Regions from separate parts of the Aeromonas aquatilis genome, predicted to be linked through region 2. Evidence: predicted binding sites of a transcription regulator. Region 2 holds the regulator's gene; each other region holds the start of a gene.
The links. The regulator LexA, encoded in region 2, represses DNA repair genes until DNA is damaged. The targets are predictions, from matches to a motif close to ANCTGTNTNNNNANACAGNT.

Region 1 (6,801 bases), on a different contig from region 2:
CACGTACTTCATCACCCTGGATGGCGACCTGCACCTTGATCTTGGAGTCCTTGATCAGCTTGACCAGCTTCTTGGCGATCTCTTTCTCGATCCCCTGTTTGAACTTGACGGTCAGATGGAAGCGCTTGCCGGAGTGAACCGAGTCACCCACTTCCATGGAGCTGTTTTCGATGTTGCGCTTGAGCAGGGCTGCGCGCAGCATTTCGACCATCTGCTTGAGCTGGAAATCGGCATCGGCTTCCAGTTTTACCTCTTCCTTGTTCAACTCGAAGCTGGCTTCTACCCCACGAAAATCGAAACGGGTGGCCAGTTCACGATTGGCGTTGTCGACTGCGTTCAACACCTCGTTCATTTTGACTTCAGAGACAATATCGAATGACGGCATAGCCGGAGCTCCTCATGTTGCGTTATCGGGGGGCAAATCTACCAGAAAACGGGCAAATTTGCTGATTTTGATGGGGTTGCTCTGCTAGAATCCCCTGCGCACAGGATGGACGGACCCGTTAGTGTCCGTCAGCGACATCTTCACTTATCCCCGGTAACAGGTTGAGAGGATTGCAACCCTTACCCTGACAGAGTCACACCATGCCAAGCGGATTAAAAAATGCCCGACAGCCCGTTATTCCACCTGTTCCCCCGAAGTGGTCCCTGTTGGGTTGTGGCGCCCTCGGCGGCGTTTTTGCCTCCCTGCTGACCCAGAGCGGTCAATCCACCCGTGTCTTGTTGCGCGAACACCATAAGTCCACGCTCCATCCGGGGATCGATTTCACCTCGCTGGAGGGGCATGTTCAGCTGCTCAATATCGAGCGCGGATTTGTCAGCAACCCCGGCAAGATCCAGCGTCTGCTGGTGATGACCAAGGCCAGTCAGGTGATTGCCGCACTGACGCCGCTGGTGGGTAAGCTCGATGCCGGTGTGCCGATCGTGCTGCTGCACAACGGGATGGGGATTGCCGAGCAGGTGGTCGAGATGTTCCCGCACAATCCGGTGATTGCCGGTGTCACCAGCCATGGCGCCATGCAGTGCGGCCATTTTGTCTTCCGTCATACTGGCAAGGGTGAAACCTGGCTTGGCCCGATCAACGATGCCGCCAAGGCCCACGCCGCGCTCGCGGACGAGCTGGCGCTGGCACTGGGTCAGGCTGGTTGGGATGAACAGGTATTGACGCGCCAGTGGCAAAAGCTGGCCATCAACTGTGCCATCAATCCCCTGACGGCCCTCTACAAGCTGAAAAATGGCGAGCTGGCGGGTCCCCGTTTTGCCGATGCCCTGCAGCAGATCTGCGTGGAAGTGGCGGATGTGATGTGCGCCGAAGGGATTGCGACCACGGCAGAGGAGTTGCAGCGTCGGGTGCTGACAGTGGTGGAGCTGACCGCTGACAATTACTCCTCCATGCATCAGGATATGGAGCTGGGACGCGAGACCGAGATTGAGGCCATCACCGGTTTTCTGTTGGCCAAGGCTGCCCGACATGGCATCGCCGTACCGGTCAATCAGGGCCTCTATCAGGCGATCAAAGAGAAGAGTCAGGTCGCCTGATACGTTACATGGCAGAGCAAGCAGCAAGGAGGCGAACGTGAGTGTACTGGTGCTGGTGGCCCCCGGGTCGGAAGAGATAGAGACGGTCGCCATTGTCGATACCCTGGTGCGAGCCAGCATCGAGGTGGTGCTGGCTTCTTGCTGCCCCGCCGGATCGCGGCAGGTGAAAGCGTCACGCGGGGTACAGCTGGTGGCCGATTGTCATATCGACGAGCTGACCCGCCGGGACTTTGAAGCCATCGTGGTACCTGGCGGCTTGCCCGGCAGTGAAGTGATCCGCGATACCCCGCTGGCCATCGATCTGCTCAAAGAGCAGGCCATCCTTGGTCGCTGGCGCGCAGCCATCTGCGCTGCCCCAGTGGTGGTGTTGCAACATCACGCTCTGCTGGGTGATGCCATCGTCACCTGTCATCCCGGTTTTAAGTCTCGACTACCGATATCGCAGTTGTCAGATGAGCGGGTAGTCAGGGATGAGGTTCATCGCCTTATCACCAGTCAGGGGCCGGGCAGCGCCATCGAGTTTGCGCTCGAACTGGTTCGGGTGCTGCGCGGGGATGAGGTGGCTGCCGCCGTCGCTGGCCCTATGGTGCTGCCTTGAGCTCACTCTGCGGGCGAATCAAGCTGGCCATGCATTGAAAAACGGGCCCCGGTCATTTTGATCGGGGCCCGTTTGTTATCTGCCGTTGTCAGTCACGCCATATTGCCCGACTCAGTAGTCGTACTCTGAGCACTGTTTTTTGTTGTACTCCGTTTTCCAGCGTGCCAACTCCTGTTCAGTGCCGAGTGTGTCCCCTTTCTTGATGGCCTGTTCCAGTATCTCAATCCGGTCGTACAGCCAGCGGCACTCTGCCGTCGGGTTGTTCTTGCCGATGCCGGTCAACGGCAGCAAACAGAGTCCCAGCCAAAGATATTTCATCCCGAACGCTCCTTGTCATTGTGGTAGTAAAGGTCTCCTTGGAGTCTACTATTTTAGCTGCAACGAGAGAGATAGAGCTGCGGTTATCCTTGGGGTAAGATGATGCCGTGTCTGTTTATTTATACAGTGGTATGCGCAAGATCATCCATATCGACATGGACTGCTTTTTTGCCGCGGTGGAGATGCGGGACAATCCGGCGTTGCGGGAGGTGCCGCTCGCCATCGGTGGGGCCTCCGAGCGGCGCGGCGTCATCTCGACCTGCAACTATGTGGCGCGCCGGTTCGGTGGGCGCTCGGCCAGGCCGAGCGCACTGGCGAAAAAACTCTGCCCGCCGCTGGTACTGATCCCGGGGCGAATGGCGGTGTACAAGGATATCTCCCGTCAGCTCAGAGCCATTTTCCTGCGCTATACCGATCAGGTTGAACCGCTGTCGCTGGATGAGGCTTACCTCGACGTGACCCACAGTCGCTGTTGTGGCGGCAGCGCCACCCTGATGGCGCAAGAGATCCGGCAAGCCATCGTCTCCGAACTGGGATTGACCGCCTCGGCCGGAGTGGCACCCAACAAGTTTCTCGCCAAGCTTGCCTCGGAGCAGCGCAAGCCTGATGGTCTGTTTGTCATTCGTCCCGACGAAGTGGCTGAATTTGTCTGCCAGTTGCCCCTTGGCAAACTGCCCGGGGTGGGGCGCAAGACCGCCGAGCGGCTGGAGGCGCAGGGGCTCTACACCTGCGAGCATGCGCGGGCTTTGTCGGCACAAGAGCTGTGCAGTCGTTTTGGCAAGCTGGGGGAGATGCTGGCGACCCGGATCTGGGGGCTGGATGAACAGCCGGTGCAGGCGCACCGGATCCGCAAAACCATCGGGGTGGAGACCACGCTGGCGAGCGATGTTTGTGACGAAGCCGCCTGCCTGACGGTATTGCAACAACTGTTGCCGGAGCTGGAGCGGCGATTTCAACTGGCGTGTCCTGCCGGGCAGGTGATGGGGCAGGGAATTAAACTCAAGTTTGCCGACTTCCACCAGACCACCGTCTATCGCAGTCAGGGTGGCTATCAGCCAGCCCTGTTCGTTCCCCTGCTCAAAGAGGGGCTGCAGCGGGCGCAAGGGCGTTCGGTGCGCCTGCTTGGCTTGGTGGTGGGTTTGCCAAAAGAGGGTGAAGTTAATCAACTCTCGCTGGATTTGCTGTGAGAGAGTTAAGTTTTTGTTTATAAAGTCGATAATCTATCCATATCTGCATGAAGTAGGAATATTGGCATGAGCGCTCTTTCTGTCCAGGGTCGGATTACCTTGATCGCCGGTTGCTGTCTGTTGGTCACCGCTGCCGCCCTGGTTGCCTCTTCGATTTACAACGCGAACAAGATGCAAATGCAGGTGCGGCAAGCCACCCTGCACGAGGCGCAGCAGTCAGCCGAAAACTGGATGAAGGCGATGGGCTCGGAGCAGGCGGCCAAGGTGACCAGCTATCTCGATGAAGCCTATTTTCGTGCCAGTCTGCTGGCGGAGAGCGTGCTGTTCCAGCGCAAGAATGCGGCTGAGAACTTTGTCCCGTCAGAGGCGCTGCGCAGCGCCATCAATCAGCAACTGCACGATGCCGCCGCTTCATCGACCAATTTGCTCGGCGTCTATACGGTGTTCGAACCCGATCAGCTGGATGGGGAAGACAGTAACTATGAGGGCTCGACCGCGCTCGGTGCCAACGACAAGGGGCGCTTCTCCAGTTATTGGGCCTATGATAACGGCAAGCTGGTGCCCGAGGTGCAGAACGAAGATGTGCTGGCTGACGACAGCCCGACCGCTGCCGGTGGTGTTGAAAACGAGTGGTATCGCTGCAGTATTCGCACCCGTGCCCTCTGCCTGCTGGAACCCTATCTGGACGATGTCGGGGGCAAGAAAGTCTTGATCACCTCCGTCTCTGTGCCCTTGCTGGAGCAGGGTACCTTGCTGGGGATGGCTGGTGTCGATATCTCCCTGACCACCTTGCAGGATCTGGTTAGCACCATGGACAAGGAGCTCTATGACGGCAAAGGCAAAATCTTGCTGGTCAGTCATGAGGGGCGCGTGGCGGGGGCCGATGAGTTTGATGTGACCCTGGGGCGGGAGCTGGATCAGAAGTATCAGGCGCTGGCTGCTGACCTGAAAGGGTGGCTCAACCAAGGGCAGGAGCTGAGCCGCTGGAGCAGCGACGGCTCCATACTGCAAACCTTTGTCCCCGTGACCATGCGTGGTACCGATCGCAAGTGGGGCATCTATATCGAATTGCCCCGAGCCGTGGTGCTGGCCTCTGCCCAGCAACTGCAGGATGACCTGGCCAGTGAAGCCAATCGCAGCGTGGTCTCGCAACTGTCGATCGGGGTGCTGATCTCGCTGGTGGCCCTGAGCTTTATCTGGTGGATGGCGCGCCAGATCGTGGCGCCCATTCGCGCCGTGGTTGCTCGCCTCAAGGATATCGCCAGCGGCGAGGGGGATTTGACCCAGCGCATCGAGATCCAGCGACAAGACGAGATTGGCGAGCTGGCCAAGTGGTTCAACAGCTTCCTCAACAAGTTGCAATCGACCATCAGTCAGGTGATTGATACCGTCGCCGGCACCCGCAACAGTGCCGAGCGGGCGGCGCAGGTGGCCGAGCGCACCAGCAGCGGCATGCAGGCCCAGTATCAGGAGATCGATCTGGTGGCGACGGCGTTTGAAGAGCTGAGCGCCACGGCGATGCAGGTCTCCGGCAATGCCAGTTCTGCCGTTGCAGCCGCCAATACCACCGATGCCGCGGCGCAAGAGGGCAAATATGTGGTGGCCGACACCCAGGAGGCGATGCGCAAGCTGATGACCATCATCAACGATGCCCAGCCGGTGGTGGAGCGGCTCTCGGCCAACAGCGACAACATCAACGATATTCTCACCGTGATTCAGGGAATTGCCGAGCAGACCAACTTGCTGGCACTGAATGCGGCTATTGAAGCGGCGCGGGCCGGTGAGCAGGGCCGTGGCTTTGCCGTGGTGGCCGATGAGGTGCGCAATCTGGCCGGTCGCACCCAGAATGCCATCGTCGAGATCCAGACTCTGATCAGCCAACTGCAATCCGGTACCGGCGCCGTGGTCAAGGCGATCCGCGATGGTCATGGTCAGGCTGACGAGACCCTCGCCAAGGTGGATCTCTCGGTGCAGGTGCTGGAGCAGATTATCCAGTCGGTCTCCACCATCCATCAGATGAACGAGCAGATTGCCCGGGCGGCGCATGAGCAGAGCCGGGTGGCGGACGAGATCAACCGCAACGTCAGCAACATTCGTGATGTGAGCCACACCATCCGGGCCGAGGCGGCGACATCCGCCGAAAATGGTCGCGAGCTCTCAGCTCTTGCTGACAAACAGCAGCAGCTGGTGGGGCAGTTCAAGGTATAGAAGGGATGAAAAAAGGCGCCATCCAGCTGGAGGCGCCAAACACATTCAGATGACAGACTGGGTCAAACCGGTGAGATTTGAGCCCCTCTTCCCGCAGAGGAAGAAACACAACACCACAATCACAGTCGAAAGACTCACTAAAAACACATGTAAACCAACACGTAGTAGAAAATGTGAGCCATATGACGACTTATTGCTGGGCGAATTATGTTTATTCACTGGTCGACCCGCAACCGACAAATTATAATGCGCCCCATTAGAAAAACTCATCGTTGGCTGGTGTCATGTCTCGTCGTTTACCTCCGCTCAATGCCCTCAAGGCGTTTGAAGCAGCGGCTCGTCACTTAAGCTTTACCCGCGCAGCAGAAGAGTTGTTTGTGACTCAGGCTGCCATCAGTCACCAGATCAAGGCGCTGGAGGAGTATCTTGGCATCAAGCTGTTCCGCCGCAAAAATCGCTCCTTGTTGCTGACCGAAGAGGGGCAGGGCTACTTCCTCGATATCAAGGATATCTTTGCCTCCATCTCGGAAGCGACCGACAAGCTGCTGGCACGCAGCGCCAAAGGGGCGCTGACCGTCAGCCTGCAGCCGAGTTTCGCCATCCAGTGGTTGGTGCCGCGGCTGGTCAAGTTCAGCGAGCGCCACCCTGACATCGACGTGCGGATCAAGGCGGTCGATCTCGATGAAGGGTCGCTCACCGACGATGTGGATGTGGCCATCTACTACGGCCGCGGCAACTGGCCGGGTCTGCGCTCGGACAAGCTGCATACCGAATACCTGATCCCGGTCTGTTCCCCCTTGCTGCTGACCGGGCCCAAACCGCTGCGTACGCCGCAAGATTTGACTCTTCATACCCTGCTGCACGATACCTCCCGCCGCGACTGGAAGGCCTGGTTCCGCCAGCTCGACATCGATGCGCCCAACGTCAATCAGGGGCCCATCTTCAGCCACT
Region 2 (6,801 bases):
CGCTCAGTGGCCTGCCAGCTTCAGAATGCGGGCGAAATCAGAGAGCATGGTAGCCATCTGCACCCGGGGCACCTGACCCGGCGCCACCTGCGGGCGGAATACCGCCTGCAGCTTGCCCTTGGGATTGATGAGCACGATGGAGGCGGAGTGATCGATCAGGTAATCCTTCTCCCCCTGATTGGCGATGGAGTAGATCAGCCCCAGATTGCGCACGAACGGGAACAGCTTGTCGTGGGGGGCAGTGGCCGCCTTGAACTCGGGATTGAAGAAGGCGGTATAGGTCTTGAGGCGTGGAATGTCGTCACGCTGGGGATCCGCCGAGATAAACACTACCTGACTATCGGGCGCCATCTTCTTCAGCTGGTCATAGACGGAACGCATATCTGCCAGTGTGGTGGGGCAGATATCGGGGCAGAAGGTGTAGCCGACGAACAGGAAGGTCCAGCGCCCTTTCAGGTTGGCAGGAGTGAACAGCTGGTTGTCCGCATCGGTAAAGGAAAAATCATTGATGTCCCGCCCCGCCGGATAGTAGTCGGCCTGTTCCGGCTGCTCTGGCTGCGTGGCGTAAAACACCAGGATCAGGCAGGCTGTCAGCAGCAGAAAGAGCAGGGGATAGCGGAGCTTCATCATAACAAGAGACCCTTTCAATTCGAGGCAGATGGCCAGCAGTGACCGGACAAGAGAGGGGCATTGTACCCCAGCGAGCCGCCAAGGTGGTTCAACCTTGTGCAACGCCCTGTCAGGAGTCGACCATTTGGCATAATTAATCGCCAGTTGCGGCCATAAAAAAACCGGCCCCCTCGGGTGCCGGTTATGGATGGATTTGTTTGTCTCTTCTGCTCAGGGGCGAGCGTTACGCTCCTGCTGCAACATCTTGCCGATGGCCCGCACGCCGATGGGAATCACGGGGGCCAGCCAGCCCTCTTCCCCCTGGCGATCACCGTGACCCCGTTTGAACAGCAGCACCAGACGCACCACCTTCTCTTTCGGGCATCCCAGCCAGAGCGTCCAGTGCGAACCACGATGGTGCAGCCAGAGACCGTAAAACCAGGTCATCCGGCTGCCTTTGACAAAACGGGTGATTGACGATTCCGCTGGCGCAGCCCCAGCCTCTGAATCCCATGGCGATCTTGATGCCATACCAGTCCTCCTTGACCGACAGGTCATGTTGCTTCGTCGGCCTGAACTGGGAACAGGCCCGTCACGACTATCTGCAACCATTACGAGTGGTCCCCTTTGCCTGACAAGGCTCGGGATCTCCCCACTCCCCCTTCATATCCCGTGAAGGTGTACTGCCCGATTCTCGTTGTTACCGGCCCTCCCGTACCGACGCATTGTGATGGTCAGAGGGAGGTGCCAAGCCCTGTCTCGGCGACAGGGCACTGATCTGAGCATATATCTGAAATGGATGATTGGTAGCCGGTCGCGCAGGACAAAAATGCCGCCACCGATGATCTGTTTGATATGACAAGGAAAGTGCGCCAGAAACAGCACGGCCTCCCGAAGGAGGCCGTGTGGCAAACGCAGTTGGCGGGGATGATTACATCCAATCGGCGTTGCGGATTACCCCGACAGCCAGCCCCTCGATGGTGAGCTGCTGGCAGGAGAGATCCACCTCGATGGGGGAGAGCTCTTCATTCTCCGGCAGCAGCCATACCTGACTGCCCTTGCGCTGGAAGCGCTTGACGGTGACATCCTCATCGAGACGGGCGACCACCACCTGACCGTTGCGCACCTCCTGGGTCTTGTGCACCGCCAGCAGATCGCCATCCAGAATGCCGATGTTCTTCATGCTCATCCCCTGCACCCGCAGCAGAAAATCTGCGCGCGGGTGGAACAGGGCGGGATCCACCTGATAGTGGCTCTCGATATGCTCCTGAGCCAGGATAGGTTCACCGGCAGCCACCTTGCCGATGAGCGGCAGGCCGCTCTCTTCCAGCACCTCTTCCTCTTCGAGCAACAGGCGAATGCCGCGGGACGTGCCCGGCATGATCTCGATGACCCCTTTTTTGGCCAGGGCCTTCAGATGTTCTTCGGCCGCATTGGCCGACTTGAAACCAAGCTTCTGGGCAATCTCGGCACGAGTCGGCGGCATACCGGTCTCGCTCATGTTCACCTTGATCAGCTCCAGCACTTCGGCCTGGCGGGGGGTAAGGGGTTTCATAGAATTGGCACCTGTCTTTTTATACAGCACACTGGCAGTATATACAGTGCAGTGGCCAAGGCAAGGCACAGCTGACATTTGTCGCAACCAACCCCTCATTTACGGCTGTTTTGATCCTGCGCAGCCGACTCATCGTACCTCTCGGCGACAAGGGGCTGTCGATTTGCTATGCTCACGCCGCATTTTTTTGGAGAGCAGACGCACATGTCCCTAGGACAGAAGATTTCCAGAGCCATCTTGCAATGGCCGGTCAGCGGCTTGGTCAATCACAAGAGCCTGCCGGAAAATCCCATCACAGAACTCAATCTGGATCCGGCCAGACCCATCGTCTATGCCCTGAAAACCAGTTCGATCACCGACCTGATGACCCTGCAGCAGTGCTGTGAGGATCTCGGGCTGCCCGGTCCCTTCACGCCGCTGGAACTGAACGACCAGCTGCTGCCGCGCTATGTCTGTCTGGATCGTCCGCCTCCCCTGTTTGGCAAACGCAGCAAACCGCTCCCCTTCCTGCAGGAGTTCCACCAGCTGCTGGATCTGCACAAGCAGGATCCCGAACTCGATATCCAGGTGGTGCCCGTCACCCTGTTCTGGGGCCGCGCCCCGGGTCGGGAAGGGGAAGAAGCCTCCGGCCTCAACATCATCAGCAGCCTGGCGCCGAACCGGCTAAAGAAGGCGCTCATCGTGACCCTCAAGGGTCGCGAGAATCTGGTGCGCTTCTCGCCGCCGCTCTCCCTGCGCTACATGGCCGACAAGCACGGCACCGACGAGGCCATCGCCCACAAGCTGGCGCGAGTGGCCCGTACCCACTTCAGCCGTCAGCAGCTGGCTGCCACCGGCCCGAAACTGCCGAACCGCAACCTGCTGTTCAAGCAGTTGCTCGACTCCGCGGTGATCCAGCAGGCGATTGAAGAGGAGGCCCAGCGCGAGGGGCTCAGCCTCGAGAAGGCGCAAAAGCGCGCCCATGGCTACATGGACGAGATCGCCTCCAACTTCTCCTACCGGCTGATCCGCCTGGGCGAGAGCTTCCTCGGCTGGCTGTGGAACAAGCTCTACCGCGGTTTGTCGGTCAATGGCGCCGAGAAGGTACGCCAGCTGGCGCAGGAGGGGCACGAGATCGTCTACGTCCCCTGCCACCGCAGCCACATGGACTACCTGCTGCTCTCCTACGTCATCTACCACCAGGGGATGGTGCCGCCCCATATCGCGGCAGGCATCAACCTCAACTTCTGGCCGGCGGGCCCGATCTTCCGCCACGGCGGCGCCTTCTTCATTCGCCGCACCTTCAAGGGCAACCCGCTCTACAGCACGGTATTCCGGGAATACCTCAACCTGCTGTTTGCCAAGGGTTACTCGGTAGAGTTCTTCACCGAAGGTGGTCGCTCCCGTACCGGCCGTCTGCTACCGCCCAAGACCGGCATGCTGGCGATGACTCTGCAGGCGATGATGCGCGGGCTGGACAGGCCGGTCACTCTGGTGCCGGTCTATCTGGGCTACGAGCACGTGATGGAGGTGAACACCTACCACAACGAGCTCAAGGGGAGCCGCAAGGAGAAGGAGAGCTTCCTGCAGGTGCTCGGCATCCTGCGCAAGCTGCGCAACTACGGCCGTGGCTTCGTCAACTTCGGCGAACCGCTGACCCTCAACAGCTACCTGAGCGAACATGTCCCCGACTGGAAACAGCACATCGGGGAAGAGGAGCGTCCGGAGTGGATGGCGGGCACCGTCAACAATCTGGCCGAACTGCTGATGACCCGCATCAACGGCGCTGCCGCGGTCAACGGCCTGACCCTGAGCGCGCTGGCGCTGCTGGCCGCCGAGCGCCACGCCCTGACCCGCGACGAGTTGCAGGCCCAGCTCAACACCTATCTGGATCTGCTCAAGGCTGTGCCCTACAGCCCGCAGAGCACCATTCCGGATGAGGATGCCAAGACCCTGCTGGATCAGGCGATGGAGCTCAACAAGTTCGAGGTGAGCGAGGACAAGCTGGGGCAGATCATCAGTCTCGACCGCTATCAGGCGATCCTGCTGACCTACTACCGCAACAACATCCTCCACCTGTTCGCCATGCCCTCTCTGGTGGCGGCACTGATCGAACGGTGCGAGGGGATCTCCCGCAGCGAGATCATGGCCCGCTGCATCGACATCTATCCGCTGCTCAAGACTGAGCTGTTCCTGCGTTATGAAGAGGAGGAGCTGCCAGCGCTGGTTGATAGCCTGCTCGACGCTCTGCAAACCCAGCAGCTGATCGAGACCCGCGATGACGGCTACTGGGTCAATCCGGCCAACCAGATGCGCCTGCTGCTGCTGGCGGAGAGCATTCAGGAGACCCTGCAACGCTACGCCATCGTGCTGACCCGGGTACTGGCCCAGCCTCATATCGAAGCGGAGCAGCTGGAGGCGGACGGCCTGATGATGGCAGAGCGCCTCGGCACCCTGCACGGCATCAACGCCCCCGAGTTCTTCGACCAGAAGCTGTTCAGCACCCTGATCCACACCTTGCGCAAAGAGGGTTACCTCTCCCCAGAGTGCAAGCCGGATCTCGGCCGCTTCCAGGCGCTGGCCGACAATATAGTGCCGCTGCTGAGCAACAAGATCCGCCGCACCATTCAGGCAGGCAATCAGCTCTGATCTGCAACGCAAACAAAGAAGGCCGCATCATGCGGCCTTCTTTTTTATCGGAGTCTGCGCGGGAACATGTCACGCCAGCAGGTAATCGAGCACCAGACCGGCAAACACCAGCGCCCCCACATAGTTGTTGTTGAGAAACGCCTGGAAGCAGGCTTCCCGCTGCCGCTCACGAATGAGCCGCTGCTGATAGACAAACAGCACCGCCGCCCCCAGCAATCCCCAGTAATACCAGCCCCCCAGCGTCATCAGCTGCCCGACCGCCAGCAACAGCAGCAGCGTCGAGAGTTGCAGTGCGCCGATGATCCGCTTGTCATGACGACCAAACAGGATGGCGCTGGATTTGAGGCCGATCTTGAGGTCATCATCCCGATCCACCATGGCGTACTGGGTGTCGTAAGCCACGGTCCAGAGCAGGTTGGCGAAAAAGAGCAACCAGGCCACCAGCGGCAGGGCATCCGCCTGCGCCGCATAGGCCATCGGGATCGACCAGGAGAAGGCCATCCCGAGCACCAGCTGGGGATTCGAGATAAAGCGCTTCATGAAGGGGTAGCTCACCGCCAGCAGCAGGGCGACAAACGACAGACCGATGGTGAGCGGATTCATGGTCAGCACCAGACCAAACGAGATAAGTGCCAGCACGAAGAAGAGCGCCAACACCTCCCACGGCTTGACTCTGCCCGTGGGCAAGGGGCGACCAGCGGTGCGTTTGACGTGGCCATCGAAGTTGCGATCCGCATAATCGTTGATCACGCACCCTGCCGAGCGCATCAGAAAGACGCCGACCACAAACACGGCCAGCACCCAGAGATTGGGCAGGCCACCAGCGGCCAGCCAGAGCGCCCACAGGGTTGGCCACAGCAGCAGCAGAGTGCCTATGGGTTTGTCGACGCGGGCCAACTGCATGTAGGCAAGTCCCCGCTCCTTGGTTAACAGATTCACTCCAGCTCCTTGTCACAGACGAGAGAGGGCAGAAACAGCTCGTGCACCAGCAGTGGCCACTGCCCCAGAAACAGACGGGAACGACGCCCCCAGACAGTGGCGGCCGGGCAACGGGGATTGGCGGCAATATCGAAACGGGCCAACTGCAGATGATCGCGGCGGGCAGGCTCATGGCCAAATACCCGCTCACCCAGCGGCTGCTCGCCAAGCTCGGCGATGCCGCTCCCTTGCAGCGCGTCATCGGCAAACAGGGTCCAGCCCAGCACGGCGGGTCCACGATCCCCGTGCAGGATCACCTCACGGCAGGTACCGGCCGGCGAGGCCGAATCCACCAGCCACTGCTCATCGGCAGTAAGGGCGACCGGGTGATTGCCCAGCCACTCCACCGAAAAGTGGCGATTGTGCTGACGCAGACGCCGGGTCATGGAGCCGGGCTCCAGCAGCCAGGGGCGCAAGCTGGCGGGCAATTCGCAACATTCGGGGGCCAGCCACCCGCTTAACGGCGTGAGGGGAACAGTCAACTCGGACTTCACAGCTTCACCATCCAGAGATTTCCGTGTTCAGGTTAAAATCCGGTTTATTATCCGTAAATCAATAGCGAAATGTAAGAACATCCGTGCTTGACGGCCCCGATGGCAACATCAAAAATGGGTTATCTCTTGCTGATGAGCCATCTATATGAAGATCTTCAAAATTCTGCTGGTGTTGTTACTGAGCTGTGGCGCACTTCAGGTCTCTGCCTCCGAAGGTGAGGAGCCGCCCGCAGAGGGTGAAACGGCCGCCAAACCGGGCTTCTCCTACCACGCACTCGATCCGGATATCATCACCAACTACCTGAGTAATGGCAAAACCCTCGGCTATATCCGTGTCACGGTGGAGCTGATGGCGGAGAACGAGGCCGACCTCAAACTGCTGGAGCAACATGACCCGCTGATCCGCGATGCCATCATCCGTCTACTGGGCAGCAAGAGCGCCGATCAGATCAAATCTCTGGCCAGCCGCGAAGAGCTACGCAAGGAGTGCGAAACAACCGTCAACGAACTGCTGGTGAAAGAGACCGGCAAGAAAGC
Region 3 (6,801 bases), on a different contig from region 2:
GCGCCAGCACTTCACCGTCGGTCTTCATCATCAACCAGGTTGCGCCCTGGGTGAGCAGCATGAACAGGCTCACCAGACCAGCCAGAATGCCGAACGGGTTAAGCAGACCAAAGAAGTTGCCGTGATAGGTCAACATCATGAACTGGTTAAACTCGAACGGAACGCCTTGCAGCAGGTTGCCAAAGGCCACGCCAAAGACGATGGGCGGTACGGCGCTACCGGCGAACAAGGCCCAATCCCAGTTGCTGCGCCATTTTGCATCAGCACGCAGGGAGCGGTACTTGAAACCGACCGGACGCAGGAACAGCGCCATCAGCGTCAGGATCATGGCGATGTAGAAGCCGGAGAAGGTCGCGGCATACACCATCGGCCAAGCGGCGAACAAGGCGCCACCGGCAGTGACCAGCCAAACCTGGTTACCTTCCCAGTGCGGTCCCATGGTGTTGAGCATCACGCGGCGCTCGACATCTTTCTTACCAACGAACGGGAGCAGTGCGCCAACCCCCATGTCGAAGCCGTCAGTGATGGCAAAACCGATCAGCAGTACGCCGACCAGAGCCCACCAGATGACACGCAGAGTTTCGTAATCAAACATGGTCGCTCTCCTTATGCCTTGATCTGTTCAAAGTGATACTTGCCAGTCTTCAGGCTGCTGGGGCCAAGACGGGCATACTTGAACATCAGGTACATCTCGATAACCAGAAGTACGGTATAGAACAGGCAGATACCGATCAGAGAGAACCAGATCTCGGCTGCAGGCAGGTTGGATGCAGAGAGGGAAGTCGGCAACACCTCTGCAATGGTCCACGGTTGGCGACCATATTCAGCAACAAACCAGCCAGCTTCAATAGCGATCCACGGCAGCGGGATACCCCACAGCAGACCCTTGAGCAGCCACTTGCGCTTGCCGATCTGGTGACGGGCACTGTCATAGAAGGCCATACCAATCAGCACCAGCATCAGCATGCCGACGGCAACCATGATGCGGAAGGCGAAGAACAGCGGCAGTACCTGCGGGATGGAGTCATCCACAGCGGCCTTGATCTGCTCGTCGGTAGCGTCGGTCACATTGCTGGTGTAACGCTTGAGCAGCAGACCGTAGCCCAGATCCTGCTTCACTTCGTCGAAGCGAGCGCGGGTCTCGTCAGACTTGTCACCGGATTGCAGCTTGGTCAGCAGGTCGTAAGCGGTCATACCGTTGCGGACGCGCAGTTCGTGCTCGCTCTTCAGATCCTTCAGACCGGTTACCTGACCGTCCAGAGAACGGGTCGCGATAATGCCCAGTGCATAGGGGATCTTGATGGCGTAGTCGGTGCGCATCTCTTCCTGATTCGGAATACCGAACAGGGTAAAGGCGGCCGGAGCAGGCTCAGTTTCCCACTCGGCTTCGATAGCGGCCAGTTTCACCTTCTGCACTTCACCGGTCTCGTAACCGGATTCGTCACCGAGGATCAGCACGGACACGATGGAAGCCATACCGAACGCAGCGGCAATGGCAAAGGAGCGACGGGCAAACGCCACATCACGATTCTTCAGCAGGTAGTAGGAGGAGATACCCAGCACAAACATGGCGCCACAGGTATAACCAGCCGCCACAGTGTGGACGAACTTGACCTGAGCAACCGGGTTGAGCACCACGTCAGCGAAGCTCATCATCTCCATCCGCATGGATTCGAAGTTGAACTCGGCACCGACCGGGTTCTGCATCCAGCCGTTGGCGACCAGGATCCAGAGGGCGGAGAGGTTGGTACCCAGCGCCATCAACCAGGTGGCAGCCAGATGCTGATGCTTGCTCAGACGATCCCAACCAAAGAAGAACATACCGACGAAGGTGGACTCCAGGAAGAAGGCCATCAGCCCCTCGATGGCCAGCGGGGCCCCGAAGATATCGCCGACATAATGGGAGTAGTAAGCCCAGTTCGTCCCGAACTGGAACTCCATGGCCAGGCCTGTGGTGACCCCCAAGGCAAAGTTGATACCAAACAACTTACCCCAGAATTTGGTCATGTCCCGGTAGATGGTGTTGTTGGTCATCACATAGACGGATTCCATGATCGCCAGGAGAAAGGCCATTCCCAGCGTCAGGGGTACAAACAAAAAGTGATAAAGGGCCGTCGCAGCGAACTGGAACCGCGATAGGTCTACCACATGCTCAGCAATCATGATGTTTCCTCACCGATTATTGGCACGGCTATTTTAAGTTTTAAGGACAAAGCTTCCGTTGGAGGTTATCGAATGAGCCTTGCTGGGACGTGTCACAACAAAACGCGTTCAGTAACCACGAGCATTAACAACAAGGCAATACGAGAACACAAACAAAGCTAATGTTTAACAATTCCAAAACAATCAGCCTAAATTTATTCTCGCCCATGATGACCGGGTTTTTATATCACCTTTATTTGATTGAAATCAATGTAAAAGGACCCGCAATACATGGCTTTGAAAGGCATTTTTAATCTATTTCACGATTATTGACGCGAGCCGGATCACAAAACATGGCAAATCGTAAAACATTGATTTAAATCAATTTAAAAATTTAACATCCCACCACCACGTTTAATTTGAAAAGCGTGGATGACGCGCCTTTTCCCATGTTACCCGGGTCAGGAGATCTGATTCGAAAACTCAATTTAAAACTGCAAAGAATGCATACTCATGCGAACCAATTTCATCAATCAAAACATTAGATAAACTAATTTGAAGATTGCAATTTTTCTTGTTTGCCGGGGTCGATTCGAACTCCTACAATGCGCCTCGCAGTGAGGGCATACCCTTGGATACAGGCCGGTTAATCCGGGTTCACGGTACGTATTCGACGATCAATTTGAACCTGTCTATTGGAATCGAAGATGAAAAAGTTTGTTGCTAAAACCATCCGTTACTACAAGCTTTCCTTTGTTCAGCTCTATCAACTGAACCGACTCTGAGAGCTCGCGACGGCTCACCTGTTTATTTTCCGGTCTGTGTCCAGACGCACTCACTGTCTGTGAACATCCATCCTGAATTGTCTTTGCCCACCGCATCCGCCGTGGGCTTTTTTTTTGTCCGGATAATAAAAAACCGCCTTTGACGGCGGTTTCATGTTCAAACGACTGTTTTTACTTCTCATCTGGTCGCTGAAGACCGAAATGAGCGTAGGCTCGTGTGGTCGCAATCCGTCCTCTGGGTGTACGTTGCAGATACCCCTGCTGGATCAGATAAGGCTCCAGCACATCTTCGATAGTATCTTTCTCTTCCCCGATCGCGGCGGCCAGATTATCGAGACCCACCGGGCCCCCCATAAACTTGTCTATCACAGCCAACAATAACTTGCGGTCCATGAAGTCAAAACCTTCGTTATCGACATCCAGCATGTCCATGGCGCGGGCTGCAATGGGGCCGTCGATCCGGCCATCGGATTTCACCTGGGCAAAATCGCGCACCCGCCTTAACAAACGGTTAGCAATCCGCGGCGTACCGCGAGAGCGACGGGCGACCTCAATGGCTCCATCTTCCGTCATGTCTAGCCCCAGACAACGGGCACTGCGGGAGACGATATCGGTCAGATCCTTGACGTTGTAGAACTCCAGCCGCTGGACGATACCGAAGCGATCCCGCAGCGGGCTGGTGAGTGAACCAGCCCGAGTGGTGGCGCCAATCAGGGTGAAGGGAGGCAGATCCAGCTTGATGGAGCGAGCTGCGGGTCCCTCCCCGATCATGATGTCGAGCTGGTAATCCTCCATCGCCGGATAGAGCACCTCCTCCACCACAGGGCTGAGGCGATGGATCTCATCGATGAACAGCACATCGTTCGGTTCAAGGTTGGTGAGCAGCGCCGCCAGATCCCCCGCTTTCTCCAGCACCGGGCCAGAGGTGGTCTTGATATTGACCCCCATCTCGTTGGCGACGATGTTGGCGAGGGTGGTCTTGCCCAGACCCGGCGGACCGAAGATCAGCAGGTGATCGAGCGCTTCTCCCCGCTGACGGGCCGCTTCGATAAAGATCTCCATCTGTTCGCAGACGGTATCCTGACCGGTGTAATCAGCCAGCGTCTTGGGGCGGATAGCCCGGTCAATAATGTCATCCTCACGGGCGGCACTGGCCGAGATGAGGCGGTCTGCTTCAATCATCAACTACCTCATACCAGGCTACGCAGGGATTCACGGATGATATCTTCCACCGACATCCCCTCTTTGGCGATCTTGCTGACAATCTGGCTCGCCTGCTGCGGCTTGTAACCGAGGGCCACCAGCGCACTGGCCGCCTCTTCGGTCACATCCGGCGCACGCAATTCGGGCTCACTGGCTGGCAAGGTGACCATGGCCGGAGAGAAGAGATCGTGGCTGACCCAGCCCTTGAGCCGATCTTTCATCTCCACTACCAGCCGCTCGGCGGTCTTCTTGCCGACACCCGGCAGTTTGACCAGGGAACTTATCTCTTCGCGTTCGACACTCAGCACGAACTGGGTAGCTGTCATGCCGGAGAGAATGGCCAGCGCCAGCTTGGGACCGACCCCGTTGGTCTTGATCAGCTCGCGGAACAGCGCCCGCTCCTGCTTGTGGTTGAAACCATAGAGCAGCTGGGCATCTTCGCGCACCACGAAGTGAGTATGGATAGCCGCCTCCTTGCCGATCTCCGGCAAATCATAGAAGCAGCTCATCGGCATCTGCACCTCGTAGCCGACCCCGCCCACCTCCAGCAAGACCTCGGGGGGCTGCTTTTCAATGACAATGCCTCTCAAGCGACCAATCACGACTCTCTCCTCACCAATACAACTATTCGTAAATTGGCTCATAGCATAAAGAATAACTGGATAAGTATCCAGCATAGGGCGGCAACACCCTTGTGGTGAGAGAGGCTTTTTACCCGATTTTCCACCATGCTTGATCGGGTGCAGCCAGTGCACGGGATGTTTCAGCGCTGCACCGGCCCCCGAGCGGGGGATAAACCACTACACTAAACCCGTTCGGAACCTAAACTGGTGCCAATGTCGATACCAAGGAAGGCCATCACATGAAAATTGTTACCACCGCCAAGCTGGGTCTTGCCATCTTGCTCGGCTGCACGCTGGGCATGGGGGTCGTTGGCTGGTATGGCAGCCAGCGGCTAGCCAATCTGCTCTCCTATGTACTGGGCGCCGCCTGGCAGACCGCCGACGGTGCCATGGAGGGCTCCATAGAGCTGGGCAACCAACAGCTACAGATTCAGAAGATGCAAAACGGCACCCCGCTCAATCGCGCTGAACTCGATGCTGCCAAGGCGGCAACCGATGACGCGCTGGCCCGGGTCAGCCAGGGGCAGCTCATTGATGGTGCAGCCCTTGCCACCATGGAACAGCACAAGCAGGACTATCAACAGCAACAAGAGAAGCTGCTGGCGCTCTATCACGCCTATACCGAGGTGGATCAGGCCCTGCATCACAACGCCGATCTGATGGCTCGCCTCTCGACCCAGCTGGAGGTGATTGGCGATGGGGCAGTCGAGGCGCTGACCCAATCCCCCGACCAGACCATCAGCTGGAGCAGCGGCCTCTCCACTCGCTGGGAAGCGGCCGATGGGGGGATGGAGTCCAACATCGGCTTTTTGCGCCAACTCTATGCGCTGGAAAAGATGAACAGACAAGGAGTCACAGAGGCGATCAAGGCCGAGCTGAAAGAGGCGACCGATTTCTACCACGAAGCGGTCGACAGCATGCTCGGCACCGGGCTGTTCGATATCGAGGGAACCGGGGAATTTGCCGGCAAGACACTGTCGACAGAGTATCGCGCCCTGTTGGCCCGGCATCAGCAACTGATGGGACAGTGGGTCAATGCGCTCGGCAGCTATCAGGCCCAGCAGGCCATCTATAAAGCCAGTGCCGATGAGCTGCGACAACAGCTGGTTGCCATCGAGGAGAGCGGCGATGCCACCGTCGAGGATCAGGTGGCCCAGCTCAACGGCATTATCAGCCAGATCCGAACCCTGCTGCTGGGTGGCCTGTTGCTGAGCCTGATCATGGTCACCCTCTGCGGCTTCTGGCTGACCCGCAAACTGGTAACCCCGCTGCTGCAAGTGGACAAACGAATGCAGGATATCGCCGCCGGCGAGGGGGACCTCAACGCCCGCATCAACCTGCAACGGGATGACGAGATAGGCTCGCTGGCCAACAGCGTGGATCGCTTCATCGAGAAATTGCAGAAGATGATCAGATCCACCATGGACAACAACCAGCATATCAGCGAACACGTCCACACCTCGGTCAACCGGGTGGAGGCAATCAGCCAGAGCAGTCGCCAGACTGCCGAACACGCCCAGGCACTGCACCACGACAGTGAACAGATGGTGCAAGTCGCCACCGGTATCTCGGACAACTGCAGTATGGCGGCCCACAATGCCAACGAGGTGCGCCAGCTGACCACCGAGAGCAGCCAGTATGTCGCCTCCGCCAGCGCGGGCATGCAACGGGTGGTACAAGAGGTGAGCGAGTGTGCCATCGCCATCAACTCCCTCAAGGAGCAGGCAGGTCAGATTGGCCAGATCATCTCCACCATCAGCGGTATCTCGGAGCAGACCAACCTGCTGGCACTCAATGCGGCCATCGAAGCGGCCCGCGCGGGGGAGATGGGGCGTGGCTTTGCAGTGGTCGCGGACGAGGTGCGCACCCTGGCTAATCGCACCGCGACATCAAGCGCCGAGATCAGCCAGGTGATCAGCAGCATCCAGCAGCAGACCGAGACCGCCTACCTGATGATGCAGCGCAACCTCAAGACGGTGGAGTCCGGCATGCAGGACTCCGAGAACACCAAGCAGATCCTGTTCAAGGTGGAAGGCGCCATCGACCAG

Region 1: dinB (DNA polymerase IV) is a predicted target of LexA. The motif match lies at 2,565-2,584, and genes of this name have one in related genera.
Region 3: ruvA (Holliday junction branch migration protein RuvA) is a predicted target of LexA. The motif match lies at 4,787-4,806, and genes of this name have one in related genera.

Annotation. Positions count from the first base shown of each region.
Region 1 is NZ_JBSTYP010000003.1:85,444-92,244, reverse strand. Features, by position in the region: gene ACW5W8_RS02040 (YajQ family cyclic di-GMP-binding protein) at 1-385, opposite strand, end outside; gene ACW5W8_RS02035 (ketopantoate reductase family protein) at 586-1,539, shown strand; gene ACW5W8_RS02030 (DJ-1 family glyoxalase III) at 1,577-2,137, shown strand; gene ACW5W8_RS02025 (hypothetical protein) at 2,249-2,455, opposite strand; gene dinB (DNA polymerase IV) at 2,587-3,642, shown strand; gene ACW5W8_RS02015 (methyl-accepting chemotaxis protein) at 3,709-5,850, shown strand; gene ACW5W8_RS02010 (transcriptional regulator GcvA) at 6,135-6,801, shown strand, end outside.
Region 2 is NZ_JBSTYP010000045.1:12,331-19,131, forward strand. Features, by position in the region: gene dinF (MATE family efflux transporter DinF) at 1-1, opposite strand, end outside; gene ACW5W8_RS16885 (SCO family protein) at 4-630, opposite strand; gene ACW5W8_RS16890 (hypothetical protein) at 841-1,056, opposite strand; gene lexA (transcriptional repressor LexA) at 1,541-2,164, opposite strand; gene plsB (glycerol-3-phosphate 1-O-acyltransferase PlsB) at 2,369-4,792, shown strand; gene ubiA (4-hydroxybenzoate octaprenyltransferase) at 4,862-5,731, opposite strand; gene ACW5W8_RS16910 (chorismate--pyruvate lyase family protein) at 5,728-6,264, opposite strand; gene ACW5W8_RS16915 (flagellar basal body-associated protein FliL) at 6,410-6,801, shown strand, end outside.
Region 3 is NZ_JBSTYP010000034.1:36,797-43,597, reverse strand. Features, by position in the region: gene cydB (cytochrome d ubiquinol oxidase subunit II) at 1-595, opposite strand, end outside; gene ACW5W8_RS14605 (cytochrome ubiquinol oxidase subunit I) at 607-2,163, opposite strand; gene ruvB (Holliday junction branch migration DNA helicase RuvB) at 3,099-4,109, opposite strand; gene ruvA (Holliday junction branch migration protein RuvA) at 4,118-4,732, opposite strand; gene ACW5W8_RS14590 (methyl-accepting chemotaxis protein) at 4,993-6,801, shown strand, end outside.